One region of the Vibrio limimangrovi genome, then DNA from elsewhere that is predicted to be linked to it. Evidence: riboswitches for the same ligand, from Rfam matches in the RefSeq annotation. Region 1 holds a riboswitch; the other holds the start of a gene.
The links. Region 1 has a riboswitch for thiamine pyrophosphate ahead of thiD (bifunctional hydroxymethylpyrimidine kinase/phosphomethylpyrimidine kinase). Riboswitches for the same ligand answer to the same signal wherever they lie in the genome.
Positions count from the first base shown of each region.

Region 2: linked by a shared signal. The riboswitch ahead of thiC (phosphomethylpyrimidine synthase ThiC) and the one ahead of thiD (bifunctional hydroxymethylpyrimidine kinase/phosphomethylpyrimidine kinase) in region 1 are both predicted to bind thiamine pyrophosphate.

Region 1 is NZ_JBSUGF010000007.1:1,569-8,863, forward strand. Features, by position in the region: gene trmY (tRNA (pseudouridine(54)-N(1))-methyltransferase TrmY) at 1-301, shown strand, start outside; gene ACWYU8_RS07835 (TldD/PmbA family protein) at 375-1,718, opposite strand; gene ACWYU8_RS07840 (TldD/PmbA family protein) at 1,718-3,103, opposite strand; TPP riboswitch at 3,398-3,505, shown strand; gene thiD (bifunctional hydroxymethylpyrimidine kinase/phosphomethylpyrimidine kinase) at 3,603-4,460, shown strand; gene ACWYU8_RS07850 (ABC transporter ATP-binding protein) at 4,450-5,208, shown strand; partial or broken gene ACWYU8_RS07855 (ABC transporter permease) at 5,267-6,001, shown strand; gene ACWYU8_RS07860 (ABC transporter substrate-binding protein) at 6,039-6,989, shown strand; gene tenA (thiaminase II) at 7,008-7,295, shown strand, end outside.
Region 2 is NZ_JBSUGF010000023.1:562-7,856, reverse strand. Features, by position in the region: gene thiH (2-iminoacetate synthase ThiH) at 1-78, opposite strand, end outside; gene ACWYU8_RS21390 (thiazole synthase) at 94-861, opposite strand; gene thiS (sulfur carrier protein ThiS) at 867-1,130, opposite strand; gene thiF (thiazole biosynthesis adenylyltransferase ThiF) at 1,150-1,926, opposite strand; gene ACWYU8_RS21375 (thiamine phosphate synthase) at 1,916-3,241, opposite strand; gene thiC (phosphomethylpyrimidine synthase ThiC) at 3,241-5,181, opposite strand; TPP riboswitch at 5,340-5,438, opposite strand; gene crcB (fluoride efflux transporter CrcB) at 5,618-6,004, opposite strand; gene ACWYU8_RS21360 (multicopper oxidase family protein) at 6,142-7,295, opposite strand, start outside.

The DNA of each region.
Region 1 (7,295 bases):
GCAACTTCGCGACGTTGAGCCGGGTATTACGGTTCGTACGGTTAGTTTCGAGCGTTTGGTTCAGGAACTGGCAGAAGACCATCAGCTGTATATGATGGATAAGAAAGGCGAATTCGTTCGCGATGCAGAAATTGGGGCAAACCCTTGTTTCTTGCTCACTGATCACATTCCAATGCCGAAGAAGTCATTCAACAGTTTGAAACGCCTTGGGACAGAAAAGATCAGCCTTGGTCCTAAAATGCTGTTTGCTTCTCAGTGCGTGGTATTGATCCACAATGAATTGGATATTCGCGAATTCTAGTTCTTCGCTAACTGAATAATGAAAGAGGACTCAACGAAGTCCTCTTTTTGATTCTGAATATCTAATGATACGCTTATTTGCCACCGATGCTTAAACGGGCAAAACGCACATCTGGTGCATAGAAAGTTCGGCTGTCATTGATCAGCTGAGTATCTCCAACCGCGTCCACTTCTTGCAGCATTTTGTAGAAGTTACCCGCAACAGTAATACCACGTACAGGCTGAACTCGTTGACCATCTCGGCATAAGAACCCGCTAGCACCAAACGAGAAATCACCGCTGACTGCATCTGCGCCAGAATGAACACCCTGAAGTTCTACTAGTTCAAGGTACTCGCCCGCTTTAACTTCCGCAACACTGCTCTTGCCCGTAGCAATCACTTTGTGGTTAGCAGCAACATCTAGGCTTGATTTCGCTCCGCGAGCAGCACTCGCGGTTGACGCGACACCGAAGTAGCTTGCGGTATGGCTGTTGTGTAATAACGTGTTGAGCTGACCATTTGCTATTAAAACATTATCCTGAGTTGCAAAGCCTTCACTATCAAAACCACAAATCGCCATACCATTTGCCATGTATGCGGTGTCAGTAAAGGTAATCAATTCACTTGCAACGCTTTGACCAATTTTATTACCCAATGGCGTAATACCTTTCACTGCGCTTACACCAGAGAAAGCACTGCCGAATGCACCAAACAAACTGCTTAGCGCATCGATATGGAAGATAGCTGGATAGTTGCCAGTCTTAACCGGACCGCCATCAAGCAAGTCACGGGCTAAGTTGTAACCCTCTTCAATACAGAAAGCCGAGTTCAACTCGTCGAAACGACGCCCTACCGACATCTTACCCGCCATCGACTGCTTACCGTCTTTTTCAAAAAGCGTGTAGGCGTAACAGTTGAAAGAGCGCTCGAAGTGCTGACACAAAGAACCCTGTGTATTCGCGATGATCAGCTGAGTTTCACCATCACTGTAGCCATTATAAGGAGAGCTTGAGGCGTGAGGTAGACGCACTACACCTTGCTCAAGTGCCAGCGACAGCTCGATTTTTTCATCAACAGAAGTGGTATCTTCTTGCGCTATCTCCGCCACATCGGTAGTGATCTGGCTATTTAAGCAGCTAATCACTTGATGCTCGTCTTGCTTAGAAAAGCGCGCACTCTGCAACGCATTAGTCAGCATCAAGTCCAGGCTTGGCTGTTCTAATGACTCAGAATAACTGGTCGCTACTCGTGCGTCTTTTACCACTCGAACACCTAGTACCTGGCTCGAGCTTACTTTGTATTCATCCAGCTTGCCTTGGTTCGCTTTCAAAGAGAAGCTGCTGTTGCGGTTAACAATCACATCCGCTTCTGCGCCTTGGCGTTTAGCTTCTGACAGGACGTAATCAACGGCATTAAGAAGTTGTTGTTCTTGGCTCATTAGTTACCTCCTCCTACCAGAATATTGTCGACTTTCAGCGAAGGCTGACCGACGGTTGTTGGTACAGCACCACTCACAGAACCACACATACCCGGAGCAAGTGCCATGTCCTTACCCACCATGCTGATTTCTTTCAGAACTTTAGGGCCGGTACTGATAAGCGTCGCCGCTTTGAGAGGTTTGGTGATTTTACCGTTTTCAATCAGATAAGCTTCACGTACTGCGAAATTGAACTCGCCCGTACCTGGTTGAACAGAGCCACCGCCCATTTTCTTGGCGTAAATACCACGCTCAACACCTGCCAGCATATCGTCCAGTGAATGCTCACCTTCTTCAATAAAGGTATTACGCATACGCGAAGTAGGAGCGAACTTGTAGTTTTGGCGACGACCAGAACCCGTAGGCTCATAACCTGTTTTCATACCACCCATTTTGTCGACCATAAAGCTGGTCAACTTACCGTCTTTGATTAGTTGAGTGCGCTGAGTAGGCAACCCTTCATCATCGACATGAATTGAGCCCCACTCATTGGTCATGGTGCCATCATCGACTGCGTTAACGGCCGTGTGAGCAATCATCTCACCCATCTTGTCATGGAATACTGATGCTTTTTTCGCAACCGATGTAGTTTCAAGCAAATGACCGCACGCTTCGTGGAAGATTACGCCGCCGAAACCATTACCGATAACCACTGGCATTTCACCTGATGGACAGGCATCCGCGCCAAGCTTAACCAAAGCTTGTTGAGCGATAGTCTGACCCAGCTCCTTGGCATCTAACTGCTCACTGAACTCCCAGCCAGCCAGTGCTCCAGGACCTTCCATTCCAGAAGATTGTTCATTGCCTTTTTGCGCAACCGTATTGCCCGCAACGCGAATATAATGACGCGTATCGTCAACGTGTAAGCCTTCCGAGTTGAAGATCGTTACCTGTTGCTCTCGCTGTAGCACGCTACCTATAAACTGACTGATGTATTCACTTTCAGCACGCGCCGCTTGGTCAACTTTCAGCAGGAACGCAATTTTAGAATCCAGATTGGCGTCTTTGCTGAGTGGCAAACGGCAACCGTGCTGAACTGGATCGCGATTCAAATTAAGAGAACCCGCTGATGCGATTTGCTCACGTTTGTCTTTCGCAGCTAGCAACGAGGTGACGCGTTTGAGTTCCGCTTCGTCCGTACTGTTGGTGTACCCATAAAGCACTTTATGACCAAAAAACAGACGGATACCGATACCAAAATCGATACCTGAATTGACCTTATCCACCTCGCCAGATGCGATCTGGACAGTGTTAGTTTGATGATGTTCAACGAATAGTTCAGCGAAATCAGCCCCTAAAAATAGAGCATGATCGATCACTGACTTCGCTGTTACAGAATTAAGCATGAAGTCTCCTTGCTCGATGATCGTATTAGCCTTCCTATATAACTTGCGAAAGCTCCGCAAAGTTAAATTGGCAACGCGTTAAATTTTAACAGTTTTTAACCTTGTTTTGTGCTAATCCTTGCTAAGCGAGACCACGATTATTTATTTAATATTCCAGTTTTTTCACATAAACCAGAGAGTTACACTGGTCATTTTCGTGCTACAAAACAAACTAACACCTACTCTATCACTCACAACACACACATGAACACTCAAAAAACGTATCCCTTGCGTAAGTGTCCTGCTATCATCCTAGCGAAATAGTCGGGGGGCCACGCAGTACGCGTCGGCTGAGATCGAAACTCGAGACCCGTTGAACCTGATTCAGTTAGCACTGACGTAGGGAACTATGAGCACTTTGCCTGCACCTAACTTCCTTTAGCGAGCAATAGCGGACCGGAAAATCGATCCGCCACAACGGTCAAAGTCAGTTCCTATACGTCTTGTAATAGGAGCGACCATGACGCAGCAATCACAGCCTAATTCTCACAAGACGCCATCTTCAACCACCCCAATCGTTTTAACGATCGCCGGTTCAGACAGTGGCGGCGGCGCTGGCATTCAGGCAGACATCAAAGCCATGTCTGCAACGGGCAGTTTTGCATGCTCTGTCATTACTGCAATTACCTCGCAAAATACTCAAGGCGTCTCAGCAATTTTTCCTATTCCGCTCGAGCATGTAGAAAGCCAACTCGATGCCGTCTTTACCGATCTTAATATCGTGGCGGTTAAAATCGGCATGCTGGCCGATTCCAACATCATCAAAGTGGTTGCTGACAAAATTAAACAATACCAACCGAAACATCTGGTCATTGACCCGGTAATGGTCGCCACCAGCGGTGATTTATTGCTGGAACACTCCGCGATAAGCACGTTAAAGGAAGAACTCATCCCTCTCGCTGACATCATCACGCCCAATCTTCCGGAAGGTGCAGCCTTAACGGGGAAACCTGTGCCAGAATCCGAAGCTGATATGAATGAGATGATTGACGACCTTCGTGCTCTTGGCGCTAAAGCGGTATTGTTGAAAGGCGGTCATCTCGAGAAAGATGAAAACAGTAACGACCTGCTGATCCTGCAGGATTCTTCAGAATTGATCAGTTCAAAACGTTTCCCAACCAAAAACACACACGGCACGGGCTGTACCCTTTCTTCTGCGATTGCCTCTTACCTTGGCCAAGGCAACAACCTGCACAAAGCCGTGCATTTAGGTAAACAGTATATCTCTCAAGCCATCGCCCATGCGGATGAGCTGCAAGTGGGTAAAGGTCACGGTCCGGTTCACCACTTCTTTGCAGGCCACACGTATGTACGCTAATGCGTTCGGTATTCAGTTTAGAGACGCCAGTCTGCAATACAACGATAGCCAGACACCAACGCTAGCAGGGGTGAACATGACCATTCCTGCCGGGCAGTGGACGGTATTATTGGGGAGAAGTGGCTGCGGTAAAACGACCATTTTGCGTTATCTGGCTGGATTGTTAGATGACCAAGTTGTCTGGCAAGGCGAGCTCACAACAACCGACGGATTAGCACTGCACGAACGGATAGCCTACATGGCGCAGCAGGATTTGTTGCTACCGTGGCTAAACGTGCTGGACAACGTCTGCCTGAGTTCCCGCTTTTCTCACGCTGACTCAAATTCAGTAGATGAAAAACAGCGTGCTATTCAATTGCTCGAACAAGTTGGATTAGCTGACTACGCCTGCGCTAAACCAGCCCAGCTTTCCGGAGGTATGCGCCAACGCGTGGCACTGGCTCGTACTCTGATGCAAGACAAACCTCTGGTCTTAATGGACGAGCCCTTCTCTGCCCTTGATGCCGTTACTCGTCATAAGCTGCAAACCTTATCCGCCACGCTGCTCAAAGGCAAAACGGTCGTGCTGATTACTCACGATCCGCAAGAAGCCGTTCGTCTTGCCAACCAATTGTATGTACTGCAAGGCACACCTGCACAAGCTAAACATCTGCTGGTGCCAGATACGATGCCTCCTCGCGTGCTTGATGGCGAATGTGCCGCCTTGCAACAAGCGATCTTGGATCAGCTGGAGAAAGATTATGAGTGATATGACTCAATACAACTCCGTCTCAGAACGTATCAGCAAAAAAGAACGAGTTACCCATCCGATTCTACGATTGGTGATCAGCACAGCGGTCATTTTAGGCCTGTGGCAACTGATTGTCGTGGCGTTCAATATGCCCAGCTTCATTTTGCCTGCGCCTGTTGATGTGCTGAATAGATTGATCTCCCGCTATGACGTGTTGCTCGCACACACCTGGGTCACCGCACAGGAAATCCTGCTTGGTCTTGGACTCGGCTTGTCGATAGGTTTGCTGTTTGCGCTGCAAATGTTGCTGTTCGAACCACTAAAACGCTGGCTGCTACCGATTCTGATTGCTAGCCAGGCGATTCCGGTATTTGCCATTGCACCCGTTCTGATGCTTTGGCTTGGCTATGGCATCGCATCAAAAGTCGTGATGGCAGCGATCATCATCTTTTTCCCTGTTACGACTTGTTGTTACGACGGTTTACGCAATACCCCAACCGGATACCTGGATTTGGCGAAAACGATGGGCGCTTCGAAATGGCAACTGCTGCGTCACATTCAGTTGCCCGCGGCACTGCCAACATTGGCTTCAGGCATTCGTGTCGCAGTCGTTATCGCCCCAATTGGAGCCGTCGTCGGCGAGTGGGTCGGTTCAAGTGAGGGCTTGGGTTATCTCATGCTACAAGCCAACGCACGTATGATCATCGACGAGATGTTTGCAGCGCTGTTTATCCTTGCCGTGCTGTCCATCGCCCTCTACTTCATCACTGACAAATTACTGAAAAAAGCCATCCCTTGGGAAAGCAAATAGATCAAACAAATAGAGATCACTAAAAGGAACAATACCCGTGAATAAAAACAAACTTATTAGCGCTGCAGCTCTGCTTGCTTCTATTGTATCAACTAACGTACTGGCGGCCGAAAAAGAGCTGACTTTGATGTTGGATTGGTTCGTGAACCCGAACCACGGCCCTATCGTTATTGCAAAAGAGCGTGGTTACTTTAAACAGCAAGGCTTAGAAGTGAACATTCAAGAGCCTGCTGATCCAAGCACGCCACCTAAACTGGTCGCCGCGGGCAAAGTGGATATGGCAATTTCATACCAGCCAAGTCTGACGATTGATGTTGCCGCAGGTCTACCACTAATCCGCTCAGCAACGCTCATCGCGACACCGCTTAATACCATGATGGTGCTGGACAACGGTAAAAACGACAGCCTCGCTGATCTAAAAGGCAAGAAGATCGGTATTGCTATCGCGGGTAATGAAGAAGCAACCATTGGCACAATGTTGGCACAAGAGAATGTGAAGTTTTCCGACGTACAAATCATCAACGTAGGCTGGGCGCTATCTTCCTCTCTGGCATCAGGCAAAGTGGATGCGATATGGGGTGGACTACGTAACTTCGAAACCAACCAGCTTGCGTTAGAGGGTTACCAAGCTAAAGCCTTCTTCCCGGAAGAACACGGCGTGCCAGCATATGACGAACTTGTGTTTGTAGCGAATGCAAAAACGTACGACAAAGAGGCCATCAAAGCCTTCAACAAAGCACTTGAGCAAGCAACCACTTACATCGTGAACCATCCAAAAGAATCTTGGAAAGAGTTTGTTGCTTACTCACCAGACACACTGAACAACGAACTTAACCAACGTGCCTGGAATGACACTTTGACCCGTTTCGCTCTTCGCCCATCTGCGGTTGATCTAAAACGCTACGACGATTACGCCGAGTTCATGTACTCACAAAAAATCATCGAAACGCTACCAAAAGCGAAAGATTACGTGCCTAGCTTTGACTGATCCTGAGGTAATCCCATTATGAAATATCAAGATTTGATCGACGCTTGCCGTCAAGACTGGCAGGAATACACCGAGCACCTATTCGTTCAGCAATTAGCGCAAGGCACGCTTGCTCAACCTTGTTTTCTACATTATTTGAAACAGGACTTTTTATTTCTCAAGCAATACGCGCGCGCTTACGCATTAGCGATTTATAAAGCACGTACTTTGTATGACATGCGCCGCGCACTACCGAGTGTTCACGCGTTGCTGGATTCAGAAATCGCCCATCACGTAACTTACTGTGGTCAATGGGGTTTAACTGAA
Region 2 (7,295 bases), on a different contig from region 1:
ATCCTTCGCCGTTTTGGCGTATATCGACATGGAAATATCATCCCAGTTGAACTGCTTAAAGTGGTCATAAAAACTCATGTTAAGACCTCTCTTTTACAGTTCATCAAGAAAAGCTGTTAGCGGGCTTGACGCAACTGCATGAGAAACCTGCCCTGCAAGACCTGCTTCATAAGCCATCCGACCCGACTCTACTGCCATCTTGAATGCTTTTGCCATAGCAACTGGATCATTTGCTGCAGCAATCGCTGTATTGACCAGCACCGCATCCGCACCCATTTCCATTGCCCGTGCAGCATGAGAAGGCGCACCAATTCCTGCATCAACCACGACGGGCACGTTTGCCTGATCGATGATGATTTCTAGAAAGTCATGAGAAACAATGCCCTTGTTCGAACCGATAGGAGCGCCTAACGGCATAACTGCTGCACAGCCAACTTCCTCTAGTCGCTTACACAACACAGGGTCGGCATGGCAGTATGGCAAAACAATAAAGCCTTCTCGAACCAACTGTTCCGCTGCCGCTAAGGTTTCGATCGGGTCTGGCATTAAGTATTTCGGATCTGGATGAATCTCAAGTTTGACCCAATTGGTTCCTAACGCTTCACGCGCGAGCTGAGCGGCAAAAACTGCATCTTTAGCATTTTTAGCACCCGAAGTGTTCGGTAACAAATTCACGCCAGCATGAATTAAAGGCTGCAAAATATCATCTTGCTGATCATTTACGTCTACACGCTTAAGTGCCATCGTTGCAAGTTGAGAGCCTGAAACCTGAATTGCTTCAGCCATAAGAGCGCTATTGGAAAATTTGCCCGTTCCTGTGAACAAGCGTGATTGAAATTCTTTATCACCAATTTTCAGCATCGACATTATCCCCCTGCGATGGCTTGAAACAGAGAGATACTATCTCCCTCTGACAGTACCGTGCTTGCCCATTCGCTACGCGGTACAACTTGATTATTTATGGCAAAAACACAGCCTACCTCTGGTAGAGAAAACTGTGTGATGATTTGCTGTAAGTTAGCGTTTAACGCGACCTTCTGAGGTTGGTCATTAATAGTGATGATGACTAACTTATCTTTTCTACTTGTGGCGTCGTTCAATTCAGTTATCGAATGATTTGGTGGTGTCATTTGTAACTCCTCTCCTAACTCAGTGCTGTGGCTCGTTCGCGTTTCTACAAACCTGGCATTCTTGGTCTTTGTTGATCACCATGGTTTGCCAAGTCATGCGTGCACCATCAAACAGGTGCAAGTGACCACTAGCCACATGAAACTTACCTGTCGCCAGCTTTTGAATAGCGGCTAAGGCCTGGTAGTTTCCTAGTGTTCCAACCACTGGACCGACAACCCCCATTTCGCTGCACTTCATGCCTTGCTTCAAGTCATCAAATGGATACAGGCAACGGTAACACCCCGAACTCTGTTGTTCCGATGAGTAATCAAATACAGCAAACTGACCCTGCCAACCAATAGCAGCCGCAGATATCAAAGGCGTATTTTGCTGAAAACAGACTTGATTAATCAGCTGCCGAGTTGGCATGTTGTCACTACAGTCGAGTACAACATCGGCAAGCATCACTTCCAATTGCAGCTGAGATTTATCGAGACGTTTCGGAATAGTTCTAACTTGAACCAGTGAGTTAAGGGCACCTAACTGCTGAGCAGTAGCTTCAGTTTTCATCCGGTTGATATCACGCTCTCGATAAACAACCTGTCGTTGTAAGTTGCTACTATCGACATGGTCATCATCAACAACAACCAACTTACCCACTCCAGCGGCTGACAAATACAACCCCGCAGCGCTTCCTAGTCCGCCACAACCAATAACCAAAACATGAGATTGGCTAAGTTTAGATTGTCCTGATTCACCGATTTCAGGTAGCGCAATTTGACGCTGATAGCGAATAAATTCTTTATCAGTAAGCACTTTCATTCTCCACTACCTGCAATGGCTGAGCACTACCCATCAATTGATTGAAAAACTCAATCACCGATTTTGGCGACTCAGACAACGTTATGGCTCTAACCACAGCTAAACTGGATACACCGCATCGCCAAACAAGCTCAGCATTTGATTGATCAATACCGCCAATAGCGACAGTTGGATAGCCAACTTGCTTTCCATATGGAATGCTGTCTATCAGCTTTTGATACAAAGCTAAACGAATCAAACCTTGTGGTTTTGATGGCATTTGCTTAGTCGTGGTCGGAAAGATATGACCTAGCGCGATATAGCTTGGATTGATTTGGACAATTCGCAGCAGCTCATAGTAACCATGCGTTGACAGTCCTAAATGAATCCCCGCTTCACTCAACTGAATCAAGTTAGATTCTTCGATATCTTCCTGACCAAGGTGCACACCAAACGCGCCGTGCTGAATAGCAAGCTGCCAATAGTCATTAATAAAGACCTGCGCATCATATTGACGTCCCAGTTCAATAGCGCGAATAATCTGTTGTTCGAGATCAGACTGGTCAGGGTTTTTGATACGTAGCTGGATGGTCTTAATACCCAACGGCAGAAGCCGCTCTATCCAACTGACATCATCAACAACGGGATAAAGCCCCAAGCTCTCTTTATCAAGGCAGGGAAAACTGACCGCTTCGCTTTGCGATGACCAACCAACTTGAATATCCAAGCGAGCGTCTTCTAGAACCGGGGTTGGAAAATCAGTAAAGTGAGATGCCCACTCGTGAAGCGTGCATGTTTCACCGTTAAACAGTGTTTCACGTGAAACATTCGTCATTGCACGAGCTAATGTCAAAGCGTCTTCAATTGGAAATTCGAGAGCCAACAGCGTCACTGTCCACGCTAAATGATGCTCTGCTTGGAAGGTGTTTGATGCTGACAAGTTCGCTGACAACGCTCTTACTTCATCAGTAATTGGATGACGCCAGATATCAAACAGAGCGGTGTTGTCATCGTTGTTTGGCGTTGGTGAAGTATCCACAATACCAATAAAAATAGCCGAGGAACTTTGCTGACTCGTTTCCTTCAAAGATAAATTCGATTGGTAATAAAGCGTAAAATCACCAGTTAAAACTTCATCGAATCCATCAACTAGATCCGTGCCTACGCTCAGTGTTTTATTTGGGTCGAGAACAAGCTGAATTAGATGAGTTGGGCTAATGCCCAACTCAAATTTTTCAGTACTAACACCCTGTTCTTTCGCCAATAATAAACTTTGCTGAACGAAACCCGTTAGCTCTATTAATGGTGACGGAATAAGGATTTTAGTCATTACTCATCCACCTCAGCGTGTACAGCTGGGTGATAAAGTTCTGACCCTGTGGCACGAAACTCTTCTGACTTTTGACGCATGCCTTCTAACGGATCATCCAGCATTTTGATAGAAATCGCCTGATCAGCAGCAACTTGCTCAGTGTCTTTCGCGTATTCTCTTACTTCCTGAGAAATCTTCATCGAGCAGAATTTAGGACCACACATTGAACAGAAGTGAGCCACTTTCCCAGCCTCTTGCGGCAGTGTTTCGTCATGGAAAGAACGCGCGGTATCCGGGTCCAATGACAAGTTGAATTGGTCTTCCCAACGGAATTCAAAACGTGCTTTAGATAGCGCATTATCACGGACCTGTGCACCTGGATGCCCTTTTGCTAAGTCAGCAGCATGTGCAGCCAGCTTGTAAGTGATCATGCCGGTCTTTACATCTTCCTTGTTTGGCAGACCTAAGTGTTCCTTAGGTGTGACATAACACAACATTGCACAGCCATACCAACCAATCATCGCCGCACCAATACCGGAAGTAATATGGTCGTAGCCCGGTGCAATATCAGTAGTTAGTGGACCTAAGGTGTAGAACGGAGCTTCATGACAGTGTTCCAGTTGCTGATCCATGTTCTCTTTGATCATGTGCATTGGGATATGTCCTGGGCCTTCGATGATCACCTGTACGTCATACTCCCAGGCAATCTTAGTCAACTCACCTAGGGTTCTTAATTCAGCAAACTGTGCTTCGTCATTAGCGTCTGCGACTGAGCCAGGACGTAGGCCATCACCCAACGAAAGTGCAACGTCATACTTCGCACAGATTTCACAGATTTCGCGGAAGTGAGTGTAAAGGAAGCTCTCCTGATGATGCGCTAAACACCATTTAGCAATGATGGAGCCACCACGAGAAACGATGCCAGTAACACGTTTTGCCGTCATCGGAACATAACGGAGTAACAAACCTGCGTGAATGGTAAAGTAATCCACGCCTTGCTCTGCCTGCTCGATTAAGGTGTCACGCATCACTTCCCAGTTTAGGTTCTCAGCAATACCATTTACTTTTTCTAGCGCCTGATACATTGGAACTGTACCAATTGGCACCGGGCTATTACGTAAAATCCATTCACGGGTTTCGTGGATGTTGCGCCCGGTAGAGAGATCCATAACCGTATCCCCACCCCAACGCGTGGCCCATACGAGTTTTTCTACTTCTTCTTCGATTGAAGATGTCACCGACGAGTTGCCAATGTTCGCGTTCACTTTGACTAAGAAGTTACGCCCGATAATCATTGGTTCTGATTCTGAGTGGTTGATATTTGATGGAATGATGGCACGACCTTCTGCCACTTCTTTGCGGACAAACTCAGCAGTAATGTCTTTTGGTAGATTAGCTCCAAAGTTTTGGCCTGGGTGCTGCTGGTTTAGCACTTCATCACGATACTGGGCACGCCCCATATTCTCACGCAACGCAATGTATTCCATTTCAGGGGTAATAATTCCCTTTCGAGCATAGTGAAGCTGAGTAACGCATTTGCCCGCTTTGGCACGTCGAACTCGTGGCAAGTTGCCATAACGTAGATCGTCCAGAGTTTCGTCTTCTAAGCGCTCTTTCGCATAAACAGAGCTGACGTCATTGAGGATTTCTGTATCGTTACGCTCTTCAATCCACCCTTCTCTCAGCTTCGGTAAACCGTTGTAAAGGTCAATAGAGTGATTTGGGTCAGTGTATACACCAGAGGTGTCATAAACACGTACTGATTCGTTTGGCTCGAAAACAGGAGCCTCTTTGGTACCACCGATAAGGCTGTCAGCTAACGAGATCTCACGCATCGGGACGCGGATATCCGGACGTGAGCCTTCTACATACACTTTGGTTGAATTTGGGTACGGTTGTACCGACAGAGTATCAATGAACTGTTTTGCTTCCAGTCTCGCTTGTTTGCGATTCGACATAGCATTTTTCCTTGCTTGTTATTCTAGATAAAAAGTATTGGGATAAAAATGCTTGGCGGAAAGATGCGACAAGAGGGGTCGAATTTAGAACTGATAGAAGTCTAACGGTCTATAACAACATTCGACGGTTTGATAGGTTAACCAGATGAGATCTGGTGTAGATATCTTCTCCTGTTCCCTTCGCTGGTATTAACCAGATCAGGTTCAACGGATCCCGAATTAACGGTCTCAGCCTTATGGCACTCCGACAAGTGAATCGATTATAGAGAAAGGAAATTAGTTAACCAAGTATAAAAGTCGTGTTTTTAATCAATTTTATGTGTCTCAAGTAGCACAAAGTGACATTTGACTGGATTCAAATAACGACAGGTTTGAATTAACTGCAAGGAAGGAAAAGACCCAGAAGAGCAGAAACTCACCTGGGTTGATTTGAAAACTACTTAGGTATGATCAACCAGTGGTATGCAAACCATGCTGCAGAAATGCTTAACAGCACATTTAGTAACACGTTAAAACCCATCTTTATAAATGCACCTTGTTGCATCAGTAACACGTTATCCATGGAGAAAGTAGAAAACGTAGTTAATGCGCCAAGAAAACCTAACCCAATAATTTGGCGCCATGGGTATGGAGCTAACCACTCATTTTCAACAGCCGCGATAAGCAGACCCATAATAAATGAGCCAGCAATGTTAACGGTTAGCGTACCGTATGGAAAAGAACGACCAAAAAGTGTCACACAAAATTCAGATACTAGATAACGAGAACAAGCTCCTATCGCTCCACCGATTGCGATAAGTCCTAAAATTGCGAATTGTCCCATGGTCCCTCCAAATATAATTTCAACTATTGTACTTTTAAATTGGACACAATAGAGCCAAAACGAGTGAAAATAATGTTCTCATAATACGTATCTGAGGCTTCATAGTTTTGTATTTTTAAAAAGTTACAGGAGTCACTTTATGCAACTTCAATAAAACCCATCAATCCGGTTTTCATATGTTCTATCACATGACAGTGATACATCCACTGACCAGGGTTATCTGCGACAAAAGCAGCTTTTGCTGATCCATTTTTACCTAATAAAACCGTATCGGTATGAAATGGTTTTTCGACGGGCTTTCCATCAAGTTCCAATACTGTAAACGTATGACCGTGCAAGTGAATCGGATGATGGTACTGCGTGACATTACGTAAATTAAAAATGTAAGTTTTACCCAGCTCCAATTTTGCGAGCGGCTCTGGAATACTTTCAGCACTCATGCCCTCCCAAGCCCTTTTATTCGTTAACCAAAATTTAGGTACCGCTTGTCCTGAGCTATCTGCAGGTGTGACTGCACCTTCCCACTCAAATACAAAGTCAATCAATTCCGCATTATCTAAATCAACAGCGGGTACAGGATTTAATGGCAAAGCGGGAATACTTTGGTTTTCAGCCAAGCTAGATTCCTGGCATTTAAAATCACATAGTGGGAATGGAAACTTTCCTTTCATCTGACGAACACTTACAAGGTTACCCGCAGGAGGAGCAATGAAAGCGACATCAAGTCGCATACCCGGACCAATCTTATGCTGAGTTAGCTTATAAGGCGTTTTAATCGGATTTCCGTCAATAGCAATGACCCAGGCATCAACCCCTTCGACAGCGATCGGATAAGTAATGGTGTTATCTACATTAGCGATGCGCAACCGTACTGTTGCGTTTTCCTTAAGGCTGTAGGTTGGATTATGTTGACCATTCACTGTCCCCCACTCACCTGGAGTACCCATACGAGCACTATAGCGAGGGATCATCAAATCTTTCCACTGACCCGTTTTATTCAGGTGCCAGTGTTTAAGTGCCAGCTCGTGCTCTTCATCAAACTCAACGGGTTGCGCTTCTTCCACCACAATCAGGCCAACAAGCCCCATTCCTAACTGCTTTACGCTATTCATATGTGGGTGATACCAAAACGTACCAGCATCGGGCGGAGTAAATTCATAGACGAAGGTTTCACCGGGCATGATTGGTTTCTGACTTAGAAAAGGGACGCCATCCATACCTATTGGGATACGTAGCCCGTGCCAATGAATCGTAGTTGGCTCATCAAGCTTGTTGGTAAAACGGATAGTCA